One region of the Thioalkalivibrio sp. K90mix genome, then DNA from elsewhere that is predicted to be linked to it. Evidence: predicted binding sites of a transcription regulator. Region 1 holds the regulator's gene; each other region holds the start of a gene.
What was found. The regulator FliA, encoded in region 1, starts transcription of late flagellar genes. The targets are predictions, from matches to a motif close to GCTAAAGTTNNNNNNNNNNCNGCCGATA.

Region 2: the regulator FliA is predicted to act here: its motif matches at 2,451-2,478, upstream of flgM (flagellar biosynthesis anti-sigma factor FlgM).
Region 3: the regulator FliA is predicted to act here: its motif matches at 4,976-5,003, upstream of TK90_RS07285 (flagellin).

The regions. Positions count from the first base shown of each region.
Region 1 is NC_013889.1:1,247,589-1,253,750, forward strand. It holds gene flhA (flagellar biosynthesis protein FlhA) at 1-897, shown strand, start outside; partial or broken gene flhF (flagellar biosynthesis protein FlhF) at 976-2,047, shown strand; gene TK90_RS05900 (MinD/ParA family protein) at 2,207-3,031, shown strand; gene TK90_RS05905 (RNA polymerase sigma factor FliA) at 3,028-3,789, shown strand; gene cheY (chemotaxis response regulator CheY) at 3,849-4,229, shown strand; gene TK90_RS05915 (protein phosphatase CheZ) at 4,332-5,108, shown strand; gene TK90_RS05920 (chemotaxis protein CheA) at 5,188-6,162, shown strand, end outside.
Region 2 is NC_013889.1:976,140-982,301, reverse strand. It holds gene TK90_RS04650 (protein-glutamate O-methyltransferase CheR) at 1-203, opposite strand, end outside; gene TK90_RS04645 (chemotaxis protein) at 477-1,406, opposite strand; gene flgA (flagellar basal body P-ring formation chaperone FlgA) at 1,649-2,383, shown strand; gene flgM (flagellar biosynthesis anti-sigma factor FlgM) at 2,517-2,831, shown strand; gene TK90_RS04630 (flagella synthesis protein FlgN) at 2,856-3,341, shown strand; gene TK90_RS04625 (flagellar brake protein) at 3,460-4,176, shown strand; tRNA gene TK90_RS04620 (tRNA-Pro) at 4,277-4,353, opposite strand; gene TK90_RS04615 (MerR family transcriptional regulator) at 4,625-4,981, opposite strand; gene TK90_RS04610 (integration host factor subunit alpha) at 4,965-5,264, opposite strand; gene pheT (phenylalanine--tRNA ligase subunit beta) at 5,269-6,162, opposite strand, start outside.
Region 3 is NC_013889.1:1,539,590-1,545,751, forward strand. It holds gene fliD (flagellar filament capping protein FliD) at 1-1,265, opposite strand, end outside; gene TK90_RS07275 (flagellin) at 1,522-2,835, opposite strand; gene TK90_RS15505 (flagellar protein FlaG) at 3,097-3,528, opposite strand; gene TK90_RS07285 (flagellin) at 3,603-4,898, opposite strand; gene TK90_RS07290 (YIP1 family protein) at 5,415-6,044, opposite strand; gene cobS (adenosylcobinamide-GDP ribazoletransferase) at 6,120-6,162, opposite strand, start outside.

The DNA.
Region 1 (6,162 bases):
AACCTGGAACTGAGTCCGAATGCCTATCGCATCTCACTGCTGGGTGTCACGGTGGCGGAGGCCGAGGTCTTCCCGGATCGCGAGCTGGCGATCAATCCGGGCGAGGTGTTCGGCACCGTGCCGGGCACGCCGACCAAGGACCCGACCTTCAACCTTGACGCTCTGTGGATCGACCCGGCCGATCGTGATCAGGCGCAGGGCGCCGGCTACACCGTGGTCGATTGCTCCACCGTGATCGCCACGCATCTGTCGCAGGTGTTCCGCGAGAACGCCCATCGCCTGATTGGTCACGAAGAGGCCCAGCACCTGCTGGACCAGTTGGCGCGGCATTCGCCGAAGCTGGTCGAGAACCTGGTGCCGAAGACGCTCTCGCTGTCGGTGATCCTGAAGGTGCTGCAGAACCTGCTGGCCGAGCAGGTCTCGATTCGCGATCTGCGCACGATCGCCGAAACCCTGGCAGAGGAGGGTGTGAAGAGTCAGGATCCCGGCGTTTTGACCGCGGCCGTGCGGGTCTCGCTGTCGCGTTCGATCGTGCAGGACCTTGTGGGACCGGACGATGAGCTGCCTTTGATTGCCCTCGACCCATCGTTGGAACAGCTTTTGCATAAGTCCCTTCAGGGCAGTAATGGCGAGACCGTGGGGCTGGAGCCGGGCCTGGCGGAACGCCTGCAGCGCTCGGTGTCCGAGGCGGCTCAGCGCCAGGAGGCCAGCGGGCAGCCGGCCATCCTGGTGGTGGCCCCGGAGATCCGCTCCTGGATTGCCGGGTGGCTCCGTGGAGCCGTGCGCAGCCTGGCGGTGCTGGCCTTTACCGAGATCCCCGATAACCGGCGGATCCGCGTGGTGGCCACGGTGGGCCAGGAAGACTCGGCCCGGCAGGCAGCCCCCACGAGTGCCTGAGACGAACAGTAGCGATCGGGTCCGCCAGGGCTAAACGGGAGAACAGCGATGAATGTGAGACGGTACCGGGCACGCGACATGCGCGATGCGATGCGGCAAGTGCGTGAACAGCAGGGCGAGGATGCCGTGATCCTGTCGAGCCGCCGTGTCGATGGCTGGCTGGAGGTCGTCGCGGCGCTGGAAGATGGGGATGCGGGTGTCCCGGAGCGCGAGCAGCAGGCCGCGGTGAACGCGGTCCATACCCCGCGCGAGGCGCACCCATCCGCGTCGCGGCCGAGCCCGGGCTCGGCCTGGCCCGCGGACCCCGAGCTTGCCGCGATGCGCCAGGAACTGCGGGATCTGCGCAGCCTGCTCACTCGCCAGCACAGCGACAACGAGGCCGCGCAGTGGGCGGCGCGGCACCCGCTGGCGGCGGAGTGCAAGTCTCGTCTGATGGACCGGGGGTTCAGCGAGTCACTGGCGCGCAGTCTCGCCGGGAGTATTCTCGACGACAGCACCGTGGAACAGGCCTGGGAGCGGCTGCGTGCACGCCTGTCCGGGGCGATTGCCACCCGGCATCCGGATATCCTGGACGAGGGTGGTGTGCTGGCCCTGGTGGGCCCCACGGGCGTGGGCAAGACCACCACGCTCGCACGCATTGCCCTGCGTCAAATCCGTCGTATGGGTGCGGATTCGGTTACGCTGGTCACACTGGATACCCAGCGCATTGGGGCCACGCGCCAACTGCAGGCATTCGCGCAGATGGCGGGCGTGTCATTGCGGGTGTTGCAGAACCCGCGCGAGTTGCGGGATATGGCTGCGCGGGCCGAGGATGGGCATCTAATCCTGGCCGACACTGCCGGGCAGGCGCCGTCGGTGGTGGGTGACGAGTCCCTGTTTGCCGGCTGGCCGGACCGCGTGCGCTGCGAGAGCTGGCTGGTCGTCTCCGCGACGACCCAGGCCTCGGCGCTGCGGCGGGTGCTGGACGCCTTCCGCAAGACAGAGCCGGCGGCGCTGGTACTGACTAAACTCGATGAAGCCGAACAGTTGGGGGAGACTTTGTCGGTATTGCTCGATCAACACCTGGGTCTCACGTTTGTCAGCGATGGGCAGCGGATTGCCGAAGACTTCCACCGGGTCGAAACGGGCGATCTGACCCGGCGGGCGCTCGGCGAAGAACGCAACCCCGCGCGTCGATCCTCCCGCGACGAACGATGGACCGATGCAAGCCTGGCGGAGTTCTCGAATGCCAGCCGCAGTGCGCCGTCGCCGCGCCGTACTCAGGATGCGGGCGTTCTGGAGATGATCCATCCGGTGGGGAAAGGACGCTATGCCACGCACTAATCAGCCGTTGAAGGTCATTGCGGTGGCCTCTGGGAAGGGAGGCGTCGGCAAGACCAACGTGTCGGTCAACCTGTCGGTAGCGCTCGCGCGGCTGGGGCGCGAGGTCATGTTGTTTGATGCCGATCTGGGGCTGGCCAATGCCGACGTGCTGCTCGGGCTGCGACCCGAGCGTACCCTGCATGACCTGGTGACCGGGCAGGTGGACGACCTCCAGGATGTCCTGATTGAGGGCCCGGACGGAATCAAGGTCATACCGTCGGCTTCGGGGATCGCTGCGATGGCGAATCTCACTCAACTAGAGCACAACGGTCTGATCCAGGCATTCAGCGCGTATTCCAAGCCGCTGGATGTGCTGGTGGTGGATACGGCAGCCGGGCTGCAGGAATCCGTGACGACCTTCTGCCGGGCGGTCCAGGAGACCCTGATCGTCGTCTGCGACGAGCCGGCGTCCATCACCGATGCCTATGCGCTGATCAAGGTACTGCACCGCGATCATGGCATGCGGCGTTTCCGGCTGGTCACGAACATGGTCCAGGACCGCGCGGGGGCCGAGCGTTTGTTGCAGAAACTCACCACGGTTTGCGACAACTACCTGCCGGAGGTGATCCTGGATCTCGCCGGTTACATCCCGATGGACGAGAATCTGCGCAAGGCCGTACAGAAACGTGCGCCGGTCGTGCAGCAGTATCCGGGCAGTCCGGCGGCCAAGGCCTTTGCCGAGCTCGCCCGTACGGTGGACCGCTGGCCGGTGGCCCGTGGTGCCGACGGTGGTGTCGGGTTTTTCGTCGAACGGATGTTGCAGAGCGCATGATGTCGCCGCGTAATCGCCTCCCCGGATACGAGAGCGTGGCCGCGACAGGCCACGAGCAGCGCGTTGCGGAGCATATCGAGCTGGTGCATCGCATCGCGCATCATCTGATGGCGCGTCTGCCTTCCTCGGTCCAGGTCGATGACCTGATCCAGGCCGGCATGATCGGCCTGCTGGAGGCCGCGCGGCAATTCGAAGGCGGGCAGGGTGCCACGTTTGCGACCTATGCCGGGATTCGGATCCGTGGCGCGATGATCGACGAATTACGCCGCAGTGACTGGACGCCGAGATCGGTACACCGCAACAGCCGCAAGATCGCCGAGGCGATCCAGACGGTCGAAGCCAGAGAGGGGCGCGCGGCGCGCGGGGTCGAAGTGGCCGAGGAACTCGAGGTGCCGATCGACGAGTACTACTCGATGCTGCAGGACCATGCCGGCGCCCATCTGTTCGCGCTGGACGACCTGGGCGGCACCGATGGTGATGCGGACCGGGTGATCGAGGGGCAGGAGGCCTCGCCCTCGCGCACAATCGAGGCTGGAGAATTTCGCGAGGAGCTGGCCGCCGCGCTGGGCGATTTGCCCGAACGCGAACGTCTGGTGCTGTCGCTTTATTACATCGAGGAGCTCAACCTGCGCGAGATTGGCGCGGTGCTGGGGGTGACCGAGTCGCGCGTCAGCCAGATCCGCAGTCAGGCCGTCATCCGACTGCGCGCGCGCCTGGGTTCCTGGCTCGAAGACGGCGAGGCTTTGCAGTTATTCTGAGGGCCGCGCTCTAGTACTCACATGAATCATTTATCCCGGAGTGACCTGTGGACAAGGGAATGAAAATTCTCATCGTGGATGACTTCTCCACGATGCGACGGATCATCAAGAACCTCTTGCGTGATCTTGGCTTCAACAACACGCAAGAGGCCGATGACGGCAGCACGGCACTGCCGATGCTCCAGAACGGCGACTTCGATTTTCTGATCACCGACTGGAACATGCCCAACATGCCGGGCATCGACCTGCTGCGGGCGGTTCGGGCCGACGAGAAGCTGAAGACGATGCCAGTGCTGATGGTGACGGCGGAGGCCAAGCGTGATCAGATCGTCGAGGCGGCCGAGGCGGGCGTGAACGGCTACGTGGTGAAGCCCTTTACCGCGGAAACCCTCAAGGAAAAGATCGACAAAATATTCGAACGCATTGAAGCGCAAGGTTAACTTGGGTTTCGGTGTCGACATCTCCTGGTCCGCGACAATGCATGGCCGGGGGATTGATTCCGGGCATCACGTTCGGGATGGGGAGCGAGCAAGGGGCTTTGGATGACAGACCAAGAACAATCGATCGGTGAGCAGCAGATCGCTCGCGCGCGGGAGCTCGTGCAGGTTCTGGAGGCAGGGGACGAGGTGGCCGCGCGCGCGTTGATCCAGGAGCTGGCGCGTCCCTACGACCGCGAACTCTTCGACGAACTCGGAAAGCTCACGCGCGACCTGCACGAGGCCTTGCAAAGCTTCCGCGGGGATTCGCGGCTGGTGGAGCTGACCCAGGCCGAGATCCCGGATGCCCGTGAGCGTCTCAATTATGTGGTCACGATGACCGAGAAGGCCGCCCACGAGACCCTGACCGCCATCGAGACGAGTCTGCCGATTGCCGAGTCGTTCAGCCAGCAGGCCGGCGAACTGACGGCGAAGTGGACTCGTTTCCGAAATCGGCAACTCTCGGTCGATGAGTTCCGGGAGTTTGCCCGCGAGCTGGATGCGTTTTTTGCGCAGGCCAACGACGACACCGAAGAGCTGCGGCGCTTGCTGTCGGAAGTACTGATGGCGCAGAGCTACCAGGATATTACCGGGCAGGTGATCCGGCGCGTCATCCAGCTCGTGACGGACCTGGAGGAGAACCTGGTCTCGCTCATTCGACTGTCCAGCGGGCGCATGGAGACCATCGAGGCCGCCGAGAAGACGCTCGACGATGATACCGAGCGGCGCGAGGGCGATCGGCGCGGACACGGACCAGCAGTGCCAAAGACTCAAGATTCCGGCCAGGATGTCGTTCAAGGACAAGACGAGGTGGACGATCTGTTGTCCAGTCTGGGCTTCTAGGCAGCCCGCTGATTCCTGAATCAGCGGCTTCCCGGCGCCCATCCCTTAACGGCAAGCCTCACCGGAACGGAGAGACCGAATGGCCATCGACCCCAACGACGAAATCCTTCAGGACTTCCTGATCGAGGCCGGGGAACTGCTCGAAGGACTCAACGAGCAGCTGATCGACCTGGAACAGCATCCCGATGACCGGGATCTGTTGAACGCGGTATTCCGCAGCTTTCACACGATCAAGGGTGGCGCGGGCTTTCTGAGCCTGGATCCGCTGGTGACCGTCTGCCATCACGCAGAGGACGTGTTTAATCTCCTGCGCAACGGGGAGCGTCAGGTCGACGGTCACCTGATGGATACCATGCTGCGGGTCCTCGATACGCTGAACGTGATGTTTGGCGACCTCCGCTCCGGGGTCGATCCGACGCCCGCGGAGGCTGATCTGGTCGAAGACCTGCGGCGGATGGCGAAGAACGAAGACGTGGCCGGCAATTCCGAACCCGACGCAGTCGCGACGCCCGACGAGTCCCCCGAGCCGGAGCCGGAACCGGCACCCCCCGCGGAGGTGGAAACGACCGCGATGGCCGCGGGCGACGCTGCGGGGGAAGACTCGGGATTGGTCGGCGCCGATGACGAGATCACCGACGATGAGTTCGAGGCCCTGCTGGATTCGCTGCACGGCGATGGTTCGCCGCAGGCGGCCCAGGACTCCGCTACGTCGTCGAATGCGGACGCAGGGTCGCCCAGCACGGATTCGGATGCAGCCGGGCCAAGCGGGGATGAAGAGGACCTGATTTCCGACGATGAATTCGAGAACCTGCTGGACGAGTTGCAGGCGCGAGGTGATGGGCCTCCTGCCAGTGCCGCGCCGGCACCTGCTGCCGCTGAGTCGTCCACGCAGGAAGAGCCGAGCGTGGAGCCCGAAGCCGCCGCCAGCGCGGCACAGGAACCGCCGGCTTCCGAGGCCAAGCCACAGGCTGCCAAGCCTGCGGCCGCGGCGGCTGGCGCCCGGCAGGCCCCTCAGGGTGAGGCCTCGGTCCGTGTGAACACCGAACGGCTCGAC
Region 2 (6,162 bases), 270 kb from region 1:
GCGTCGATCACACGTGTGCGCAGGCGCGGGTTGGGCGCCTGACGCATCGCATGCAGCAGTTCCGGGACCGACTTGTAGCCGAATTCGTCCAGTAGCCGCGACAGTCGGCTCGACACGAGGTATTGCCGGCTGTCGCCCAGCACCAGGCCACAGCATTCGGAAAGGAACCGCGAGAACTCCTCGTAGTCGCGCGAGTCGATCACGAAGTCATCCTTGAAAGTCGACGAGACGGGCGGACAGGCACGTTGATGACGAATCCTTGACAGCGTGTCGGAAAACCCGGCCGGGGAGTGCGCTCTCCCCCGTACCGTACCGGTACAGTATACGTGCAACCGCACGGGTGCCGACAGCATCCCGACAGGTGACGCATGCGGCGTGCCATGGCCGCTGATGCTCACGCAGCCGGCAATCCGTTACCGCCCCCTTGCCGCAAAGCTCCGGCCTGTCGATTAACACAAACCGCCAAGGCACCGGCTTCAATCCTTGCGGGTTTGATCAAGCACGGCCTCGGCCAGCTCGTCGGGGTTGAACTTGGACAGGAATGCGTCCGCCCCGGCACGCTTGACCATATCCGTATTGAACTCCCCGCTCAGTGACGAGTGCAGCAGAACACGCAGACCTTTCAGGTGATCGTTCGCACGGATTCGGGCCGTGAGGGTATAGCCATCCATACGCGGCATCTCGATATCCGAGATCACCAGCTCCACCACCTCGTTTACGGTCCCGGCCTCGGCCTGTTCCTCAAGGAAATCCAGCGCCTCGCGACCGTCCTTGAAGACCAGATATTCCCAGCCCAGGCCCTTGATGGCACCCTCGATCTGCTTGCGCGCGACCACCGAGTCATCGACGATCACGATCTTGCGCTGTCCGATCCTTTCCCGTTCTTCGTCGGCCTCTGCGCGCACCGAATCGGACACGTTAATGGGCAACGGATTGACGATCGACAGCACCCGCTCGACATCGATGATCTCGACCAGCTTGTTGTCGATCTCGGTGACGGCGACCAGAAAGGACTCGCGCCCGGTCCCCCGTGGCGGCGATTTCACGTCTTCCCAGTTGACGTTGACGATCCGGTCCACGGCCGACACCCAGAAGCCCTGAACCGACCGATTGAATTCGGTCACCACCACCTTGTGATCATCCGTCCCTCCCACGGCCGTGCGCAGCCCCATCGCGCGCGCAAGGTCGATGATGGGGACGGTGCCGCCACGCAGGCTCGCGACACCGCGCACCACGCTCATCGAACCGGGGATCTGTCGCAGCGGCGGCGACGGGATCACCTCGCGCACCTTGAACACGTTGATACCGAAGGTCTGGGAACTCCCCAGATGAAACAGGAGCAGTTCCATACGGTTCTGCCCCACCAGTTGGGTCCGCTGATTCACATCGTCAATGAATTGACTCATTGTCCTGCTCTCCCCCTCGCCCAGCGGCCAGCCACCTCGACTCGCCAGCCCCAGTGTGCACCCCGGTGCCCGACGCTGTCATGCCACAAACCGCCGTCGCATGCCGATTGCACACGGTCTTGACCCGATAACGGCCAGGCGTCGTCACTCTTGAGGGTGTACACCGGATCCGCTGGCATGTTTTCTGCTTGCAAAGCGATACCAACCTCTCGAAACCTGACGAGCCGACACGCACCCAGACCATGAACCAGCCCGCCCCCCAACCCTTTGTTCGCACCTGGTGGCTGTCTGCCGCCCTCGGCGTCGTTCTGGCCCTGGTCTCCATAACGGCGCAGGCCGAGATCGAGGCAGTGGAAAACATCCGCCTGGCGGCCGAGCGTTTCATCCAGGAAGAGCTGAACATCAAACCCGGCGACGAAGCGGTCGAAGTCCAGATCGGTCGGCTGGACAACCGCCTGCGCCTGGCCCGATGCAGCGAGGCGCTGGAGACCCGATTCCCGCCCGGCGGACGACGCGATGGCAATACGGCGGTCCAGGTGCAGTGCGAGGCGCCCGTAAGCTGGTCGATCTATGTCCCGGTCACGGTCGAACGCTATGCCGAGGTCCTGGTCGCCAGCCGAACCCTGCGGCGCCAGCACACGATCCTGCCCGGCGATCTGCGCACCAAGCGCATCCAGACTTCACGTCATGCCGGGAGCTATTTCGAGAGCAAGAACGAACTGGTGGGGCTGCAGACCCGGCGCAACATCCGTTCGGGCCAGATCCTGGGCCAACAGCACGTCACCCAGCGCGAAGTCGTCAGCCGCGGCCAGCGCGTCACCATCCTGGCCGAAAACGGCTCGGTGGTGATCCGCATGCAGGGCGAGGCCCTGGAGAACGGCATTCTGGGCGATCGAATCCGCGTGAAGAACAGCTCGTCCGGACGCGTCGTCGAAGGCGAGGTGCTGGAGTCCGGACATGTACGCGTGGCCCCGTAAAATGGCGAGGCGCCTCGCGTAACCATCCACAAACTGTGAAGCGACTCGTAAATTCACGGCTCAAGGGGCTACAGTTTCAGCCGGTGCTGCCGCTAACCCCTGCAGTAGAATTGCAAAAACAGGAAACCGAATGATGGATATCAAAGGCCCGAACTCCCCCGGCCTGCGCCCGGATGGCAACACCTCCAGCGTAAAGGGCCGCGACGAGACCTCCCGGCCCGACGCAGGCGCTCAGGGCAATGCATCGACGCCCGTGCGACAGGATGACTCCGTCACCCTGACCGGTGCGGCGCAGGCGATGAACGCCGCCTCCGGCGCCGCCAGCAACGCCCCGTTCGACGAGGCGCGTGTCGCCGAGCTGCGCGAAGCCATCTCCAGCGGCCAGTACCCGGTCGACAACGAGCAGCTCGCCGATCGCATGATCGAACTGGAAAGCCTGCTGCGCTAGGCACCCCTGACAGAGACCCCGACGATGTCGCCCGAACAACGCCACGCCTTCCTCCGCTCACTGGAAGCCTCGATTCGGCTCAGCCACCAGATGGAGGACATCCTGCTGCAGGAGACCCGGGCTGTGGAGTCCCGTGCACCCGAGGCCCTGCGCGAGGTCGTGGCGCAGAAACAGACGCTCCTGCAGGACCTGGAAACCGAGAGTCGCCGGCAGCGCGAGACGGTCGAGGCTGCTGGCGAAAGCTACACGCCCGAGGGGCTCGCACGGCTGTTCAGTCGGCTCGAGAGCGGTGCCGAGCTGGAGGACCACTGGCAGGCTCTGCGCCGATCGGTGGAGCGCTGCAACACCCTGAACCAGGGGAATGCCCGGCTGATCGATCGCGACCGTCGACGCGTGGAGATGTCCATCCAGATCCTGCGTGGCGAAGAACCCGGTCCGGCCCCGACCTACGACCCCTACGGCCGCACCCAATCTGGCAGCCGTACGGGTCGGCGCATCACTCGCGCATGAGCTGCGCGCGCCCTGCGCGACACCGCCTCACACCACACCGACCGGCACCCGGGGCTGGTATTCCAGAGCGCCGGGCAGTACCGTGCGGCTTGGCCCAATAATTACAACAACGCCACGCATGGACGAGACCGACTACACCGTCGACAAGCCGGAGCGGATTGCCGGCATCCTCAAGGATCTGGATCACAAGCTCACCCTCGTCAACGTCCGTCTCGACGACGATGGGCCGCTATACAACTCCGCCCTGGTCCGCCTGGATTCCGCTGCACGCGAACTCTTCCTTGACGAACTCACACCCGTCGAAGCCAATCGCCATGTCCAGGAAGGCACCCGCATGCGGGTGTTCGCCAGCCTGCGCGGGGTCGCCGTACGCTTCTCCACGGCCGTCTCGCGCAGCGAGCGCGAGGATGCCGGCGCGCTCTACGTCTGCCCCTACCCCGAGACCCTGGAATATCTGCAGCGACGGGAGACCTTTCGCGTACATATCCCGATGGGCGAACGTCCGCGCGTCGAATTGCAGTATGGCGAATGGAAAGAGCCCGGTATCGGCGACCTGGCCGACCTCTCGGCACAGGGGATGTGCGTGGAGGTGCCACAGGAGTGGGTTGAGGCCCTTGAGGTCGGGACGCCGATGCGTTTCGAAAACCTGTTGCTGCCCGATGTCGGTGAACGCCTGGGCGGCGACCTGCGCCTGGCCAATCGTCGCCGCAGCCCGCGCGATGGATACGTATATGCCGGCTTCCAGGTCACCGGCATGAACCAGTGGCTGGAACGCCAGTTCAACATCGCCCTGCTGCACTACCAGCGCGAGGCGCGGCGACGCTCGATGGAGTAGCCCAGGCCGGTCCAGCCCCCCACATTGCTTCAGACACAAAAAAGGCCGCTGCATGCGGCCTTTTATTTCACCTGAACATCCACCATCAAGTGATTGAATTTGGTCGGGACGGCAGGATTTGAACCTGCGACCCTCTGCACCCCATGCAGATGCGCTACCAGACTGCGCTACGCCCCGAAGCCGCGAATCATATCCGATTCCCCGCCTTCACGAAAGCATCGGCCGCCCACATGCAACCACATTCTTGCGCAAAACCCATTCCCCCTGGGATCGATCGGTTGGGAGCATATTGGTGCGATTCGCTTGGCTCATCGCACCCTACAGCGGACGAGTCGTTGAAGTGGACTTGGGGGCAAGAAGGCAAGAACCAGCGCAGGGTGCGACGAGCCAAGCGAATCGCGTCAACACGACGTTCCGTTCCGAAAGCCAACCCCGCCGGGTCGGCGCCTCAGGCGCGTAATACGCGCAATACCGATTCCAGCTCCGAGATCGTGTCCTGGATGATCTGGCGCGCCTGCTGACGGTCGCCCTTGGCCTCGTCGCCAGACAGCTTCTGTCGCGCGCCATTGATCGTATAGCCCTCTTCGTACAGCAGGGCCCGAATCTGGCGGATCAGGATCACGTCCTGGCGCTGGTAGTAGCGCCGATTGCCCCGCCGCTTGACCGGCTCGAGCATCGGGAACTCCTGTTCCCAGTAGCGCAGTACGTGAGGCTTCACCTGACACAGCTCGGCGACCTCGCCAATGGTGAAGTAGCGCTTGCCCGGGATCGCGGGCAGTTCCTGGTGGTTACTCGCTTCCAGCATAGCTTTCGACCCTCTCGCGCAGCTTCTGCCCCGGGCGGAAGGTGACGACACGACGAGCGGAGACCGGGATTTCCTCGCCGGTCTTCGGATTGCGACCAGGCCGCTGGTTCTTGTCGCGGAGGATGAAGTTGCCGAAGCCGGAGAGTTTCACACCCTCGCCATCCTCCAGCGACTGGCGCATCTCCTCGAAGAACATCTCGACGAACTCCTTGGCCTCACGCTTGTTAAGACCCAGTTCTTCGTTCAGCGTGGCGGCAAGATCCGCCTTCGTCACTGCTGCCATGGAATCACTGCCTCAGGGTTGCCTGGAAGCGAGCGTGCAGATGCTCGACGACCTTGTCGGTGACGCTTGCGACGTCCTGTTCGCCTAGGGTGCGATCAAAAGCCCGCAAAATCAAGCCCAAAGCGAGGCTCTTTTCGTCCGGATTCAAGCCCTTGCCCTGGTACACATCAAACAGCCGGACATCCTGGACCAGGCCCAGCGCCAATTCCTCGATCGCGCTCAGCACATCGCCCGCCGGAACGGTCTCCTTCACCACCAGGGCCAGATCGCGCCGGATCGAGGGATACGGCGATAACGGCGCGAACTGCACAACCGGTGTATGCAGGATCGCCCGAGCATCCAGATCGAACAGATAAACCGGCTCCACATCGAATTGCTTGCAAAGGGCCGGGTGCAGGCGCCCGACCCAGCCGATGGGGCGATCACCCGCCAGAATCCGCGCGGACTGTCCATCATGGAGGGCAGGATGTTTTTCCGAACGAAATCCCAGCGGCCCATCCAAAGAGGCACATAACCCCTCGACCACACCCTTGGCATCAAAGAAATCGACTCGACGCGACGGGGCCTCCCAGTGCTCCGGATGCGCCCGCCCACCCAGCAGGCCCGCGAGACGCGGCTCCTGGCGCAGGCCGGAGGCATCCGGCACAAAACGCAGGCCATGCTCGCACAAGCGCAGATCCGGCTGCTGGCGCGCCTGGTTATAGGCCGCCGTGGCCACCAGACCGGGCCAAAGGCCAGGGCGCATCACCGCCAGATCACTGGAGATCGGGTTCGCCAGCGCCAGAGGCTCCACGGCCGGATAAAAGGCCCGCGAAGCCTCGGCGTCGATAAAACTGAAGCTGATCACCTCGTGAAAGCCCTGGCGCGCCAGCTGATCGCGCAGCCCGCGCAAGGATGG
Region 3 (6,162 bases), 290 kb from region 1:
CGCGAAAACTGACGCACCCAATTCGCCTCAAGCCGCTCGATGCGGGCTTCCAGATCCTCGCGCTGGCGTTCGATTCGGCTGAGATCACTCTGCAGCCCGTCCTGCCGAACCTGTATCAGTCCATCGCGGCCGGTAAAGCTGTCCGTCACATCGCGCATCTGGCCCGCGATGTTGCGCACGGTGTCGGAGATATTTTCGAATCCGTCACGCTCCATGGCCTCACTGAAGCGAGTACTGTCAAAACTCAGCGTCCCATCCCGGTTGGAGATGATGCCGAGTTCGGCCAGCGTTTGATTGGATCCGCCAGCACCTTCCGCTGGCTGGATCAGGGCGTTGCCAAGACGGCTGCGAATCCCGCGCACCGTGCTGTCGCCCGTCAGCACGGCCGCCTCGTCCTCTTCGGGATCGTAAGCCGTGAGCTGGTTGGTCTGCCCGATGAGCGCGTTGTAGTTCTCCACGAAGCTCTGCAGCAGCGATTCCAGCTCGTCGCGATCCTCCGACACGGACACGGTTGTCGGGCCGCTGGAGACACCCGTCAGTTCGATCTCGAGCCCCTCGATCGTGTCGCTCAACGTGTTACTGGAGCTGGTGACGGTCAGTCCGTTGATGACGGCCTCCGCGTCCTGGGCCGCGCGGGTCTCGGTCAGGTTGCTGCTATCCAGTCGGCCCAGTCCACTGCCCTCGGGGTCTTCCGTCGCCGTGACGGAGATGGTGTTATCCGCTCCGGTCTCGTTCGCGCTCAGTACCAGGCGCGCACCGTTGCCGTCATTCACAATGGACGCGGTGACACCCGCTTCGGAGTCGTTAATCGCATTGCGAACATCGCGCAGGGTGGCGCCCTCTTCCACGTCAATAGTGACGGCATTCCCGTTGCCGACCTGGATCTGCAGCTGACCCGCGCCTACTTCGTCATCGGCGCTGTCGAAATCACCGGCAGCCGAGGCAACGATCTGAGATTGCGCGAGCTGATTGACCTCAAGCGAGAAATCACTGTTCTCGGCGTCCCCGGTCACCGTGACGTTCGCCACGCTGTCATCCGCCACCGAGGCCGATTGCGTAGGTTCGAAACCGGAAAGATCGCCCAGCACCGAACCCACCTGGTCCACACTGCTGGTCAGCTCGCCAAAGGCCGAAATCTGCGCGTCAATGCGCTCTTCGCGCTGGTTCAGGCGCTGTTCCTTGGGCTCGCGCTCGGCCGCTACGAGCTGCCCTACCAGCTGATTCAGGTCCAGTCCGGACCCTACGCCGAGAGAACTAATTGCCATGACGCGCCACCTCACCACGCCCCTGTTCGGGACTTTCGCATGCGTTCTAGCTGAGTATAACGACTGTTTCAGCGATTTCTTTAGCCAAGCCGCGCCGCTTCGTTCGTGAACCGGTTCACGCTTCGGCTTCAGTCTGGCGCAGCCGTAGCGAGTACCCAACCTGGCTTCACATGGTTCGGGATTGGATCCGCGCAATAAAAAAGGCGGGCAGCCCAAGGCCACCCGCCTTACATAAGGTCTTCTTGAAGACCCCGGCTTACTGCAGCAGTGCCAGCACGTTCTGCGACGTGGCGTTCGCCTGCGACAGTACGGAGGTCCCCGCCTGCTGCAGGATCTGGGCACGGGTCAGCTCCGCGGTTTCCTCGGCGAAGTCGGCATCCCGGATTCGGGATCGGGCCGCATCGAGGTTCTCCGAGGAGATCTCCAGGTTGGCGATGGTGTTTTCGAAACGCACCTGAATAGAGCCCAGGTCGGCTCGCAGGGAATTGACTTGGTCTAGGGCACCATCCACTACAGCCAGGGCTTCGGTGGCCCCCGAACGCGACGCGATATCCACATCTGTGAGATTCAAGGTCTGACCATCCACCGCAGCTCCATCACCATCAGAATCGAATAGCGTCACATCAGGATCGGTAGTGTCGCCTCCCTCTAGGGTCACACCGCCACCATCCACCGAAAACTCTGTGTCAAAGTTTCCGCGAATCGCGATCGTGGTTTCACCATCGTCATTGGTGACGAGTGCGGCACTCAGGCCCGCATCTCGCAATGCCGCCATGGCTTCTTCGTCATCAAGGTCTTCGCCAGAAACAAAACTCCCCACATTTTCATTGTCCGGATCCGGAGAAGCGATCGCCGCGTTAATTTCGCGAACTGCATCCTCCAGCGTATTAACCCCCATCCCTTCCAGGTCGACCTCCAGCTCAACCCCGAGATCGTTGTCCTCTCCTTCGCCAAGTACCCCTACCTGCTCCAAGTTGATCGTGATGTTGTTGATCTCTTCGATGCCCACATCATTAATCTGAGTCTGCGTGAGCCCTTCGCTACCCTCGGCGATCACTCGGCCCAATTCGGTCGCGCGAGCATCCGCACCGGACACCGCGATGTTCTGCCCCTGGTTAGCCCCGATCTGGAAGAAGATGTCGTTCAACGCCCCATCCAGGATGGCGTCGCCGTTGAACTCGGTCTCGTTGGCAACGCGGCTGATTTCGGCCACGAGCTGCTGGGCCTCGTTGTTCAGGGCCTCGCGGTCGGACGCGGAGTTGGAGTCGTTCGCCGCCTGTACGGACAGTTCACGGATCCGCTGCAGCGCATCGCCCACGGTACTCAGCGCACCTTCGGCGGTCTGCGAGAACGAGATACCGTCGTTGGCGTTGCGCACAGCCTGGTTCAGGCCGTTGATCTGCGTGCTGAAGCGCTCGGAGATGGCCAGACCGGCGGCATCGTCCTTTGCGCTGTTGATTCGCAGGCCCGAGGACAGCCGCTCGAGGCTCTGGCCCAGGGCACCCTGCGACTGGCTCAGATTGCGCTGAGCGTTCAGGGACAGGATGTTCGTGTTGATAACTTGGGACATGATTACGTCTCCTTACGGCATAGCTTTAGACCGCCTCGGGCGATCGCGATGGCGGCATTCAACCGCTCTCAGGCCCGTTAACGACAAGCTATCCGTGAGCTTTAACACGAATTTTCGATTTTCTTGCCATTGTGCCTATGTGGGTTCCGCAACGATTTCCTGTCGAGCCCCCACATCCGATGCACCCCCATATCGGCCGACAGAAAAAAGCCGGGACAAGCCCGGCCGAAAGTCACTGTGGTTGATAATGTGCCGGGTCGGTCAGGCCCGTTCCTCGACCCCCGTACCATCCAGGCCTTGCTGTTCCTGGAAATGACGAATCAGGGCCACCACTGCCTCCGGCGGAATCTGCCGGATCACCTCGTCCTGCTCGGCATCCTTGACCGTGATCACGGTCCGGCCGCTCGAATCATCCACGCTGAACTCCAGCGCACGCTTGGACGATTGCAGATAGGCGTTGATCGACTCCACGACCTGCTCCATGCCCTCCGACTCTCCCAAGTCCACAGACTGGGTCGATTCATCCAGCCCCCGTTCAGGAGTATCGGGGCTCGCCGGGACATCCCCGAAACTGGCATTCCGAGAACCCGCGGTATCGTTCAACCCTTTAGCAACCGGAATCGAGGCATCGCCCTGCCCCTGACGGGCAGGCTGAAACACCAATGAAGTGATACTGCCAATCGAATCACTCATCTTGCTTCCCTCGCCATCAAGGGCGGGTGACCGTCTGGCCACCCGCCCGTCTCATGGCCTTTTACCGGTTCAACTTACTGCAACAAGGCCAGCACGTTCTGCGACGTCGCGTTCGCCTGGGCCAGCACCGAGGTACCGGCCTGCTGCAGGATCTGCGCCCGGGTCAGCTCAGCCGTTTCGGAGGCAAAATCCGCATCCCGAATACGTGAGCGAGCCGACTCCAGATTCTCCGAGGACACCTGCAGGTTGGCAATGGTGTTTTCGAAGCGCACCTGGATCGAACCCAAGTCGGCCCGCAACGAATTGATCTGGTTCAGAGCCCCATCGACGATTGCAAGAGCCTCGGTAGCGCCACCCCGGCTGCCAATATCGACATCGGTAAGGTTCCGCGCCCGAGAGTCGACGGAAGTGGGGTCGGCGTCGTCTCCGTCTCCGAACAAAGTGACTTCTACTTCGTCGCCCAACTCGACCTTACCACCTTGAACCGAGAATGAGGTATCGAAGTTGCCACGAATGGCTATCGTGGTTTCACCATTGCTATTGGTGACCAGCGATGCACTGAGGCCGGCATCGCGAATCGCAGCGATCGCCGCGTCGGCATCGTCTAACTCCCCGTCCTCAAGGCTTCCTGCCGCATCACCTGTGGGCGCCGCCAGTGCGGCATTGATCTGCCGGACCGCGTCTTCGAGGGACGTTACGCCGTCAAGATCAACCTCCAATTCAACTCCCAATGCGTCGTCATCGTCACCCCCCAATACACCGACCTTATCCAGGGTGATCGTGATATTGGAAATCCCTTCGATGCCGACGTCGTTCAATTGCTGCTGAGTCAGCCCGGAGTCACCTTCCGAAATAGCGCGACCCAGTTCCGTAGTGCGCGCATCGACCCCGGAGACCGCAATGTTCTGACCCTGATTCGCGCCAATCTGGAAGAACAGATCCTGCAGGGCGCCATCCAGGATCGCGTCACCGTTGAACTCGGTGGAGTTCGCGACGCGGCCAATCTCGGCGATCAGCTGCTGGGCCTCGTTGTTCAGGGCCTCGCGGTCGGAGGCGGAGTTGGAGTCGTTCGCCGCCTGGACGGACAGCTCGCGGATACGCTGAAGGGCATCGCCCACGGTGCTCAGCGCACCCTCGGCGGTCTGCGCAAACGAGATGCCGTCGTTCGCGTTGCGCACGGCCTGGTTCAGGCCGCGAATCTGGGTGGTAAAGCGTTCGGAGATCGCCAGACCGGCGGCGTCATCCTTGGCACTGTTGATACGCAGGCCGGAGGACAGTCGCTCCAGGCTCTGGGCCAGCGCGCCCTGGGAATTGCTCAGATTGCGCTGAGCATTCAGGGACAGGATATTGGTGTTGATGACTTGAGACATGATTACGCTCCTGTAGCGTCATGCCGAACCACCTTGGTCGGCTTCCTCGGCGAACACTCGTGCGCCTTCGAAAGCAGTAACGACCGCTCGACCGAATCCTTTAGCCCCATTCCGGAAAAATTTTGCCGCCCGCCTGAACGTGTCCGCCACGGCGCACGCTCGCCACCCCAGCGCTTCGGCTCACACCACTCATCAGCCACGGCCGATACGAAGCCGCACAGCACCACAGGGGACACAGGCCAGCCACATACCCGTGGTCCTGAACAACCGCTTTGACGCACCCAGGTGATGCGAGAAAACTGTGTCAGGTCCGAAGCCACTACTACCGTCATCGCCAAGGAGCAAGGCCACCCAGCAATCGGCGTGGACCCTCAGAGATATGGATCTTGGGCAACGAAAACCAAGGCGGCCCCAGTTGCCCGATTTCCCCCTGTAGGAGGCCAGCCCTCTGGCCGATGGGGCGTTGGCATGTTCCCAATCGGCCAGAGGGCTGGCCTCCTACAGGGCCGGAGTGAATCAGATCAGCCAGGTGGTGCCGATGCGGGTCTCGGGGGTGGCGCCGGGGATCAGGTCCATCAGCAGCCAGCCGAAGATGAGGGTGATGAACGCGCCGCAGAAGACGGTGGCCACGAACAGGCCGATGCGGTTGCCACGCTTCAGCCCGAGGATGCCGCACAGCGACCCGTACAGCAGCCACAGGCTGTAGAGGATCAGCAGCAAGCCGACGGTGTTGCCCCAGGGCCAGGGGAAGGCGGCCACAACCTTGCCCACCCAGGCCGGCAGAAGGCCGATGGTCACGGCCAGCATGGCCCGATCCGGATGGGAGTAGCCCTGGAACAGCTCGGTCAGGTAGTGCGCGGACCAGGCCAGGCCCAGCACCCCGATACTCATCGCCAGCACGCTGTAGACCCCGAAGCCCCAGGCCCCCGGCATCGCCTCCGGCGGCAACCCGGGCGGGATGATCTGGTACAGCCACTGGCTGACGATCACGCTGACCAGCAGCACCGGGAACGCCAGTCGCACGAACGTCTGCCACCAGGGCGGCACTGTCTCCAGTTCGCCGGCCTCGCGTACCGCCCGCAGGGGGTTCGTCAGTGTGCGCAGGACCAGCCGGCCCGGGTTCAGACGGGAGGGGAATGAGTTCATCCCGTCAGTATGTGGCAATCCCGTGACGGTTTCGTGACAACACCAGCCCCGAACCCTGCCCTCGCCGATCAGCGCCTAGCCAGCAAGCGTCAGGACCAGAATCACGAGTGTCAGGGTC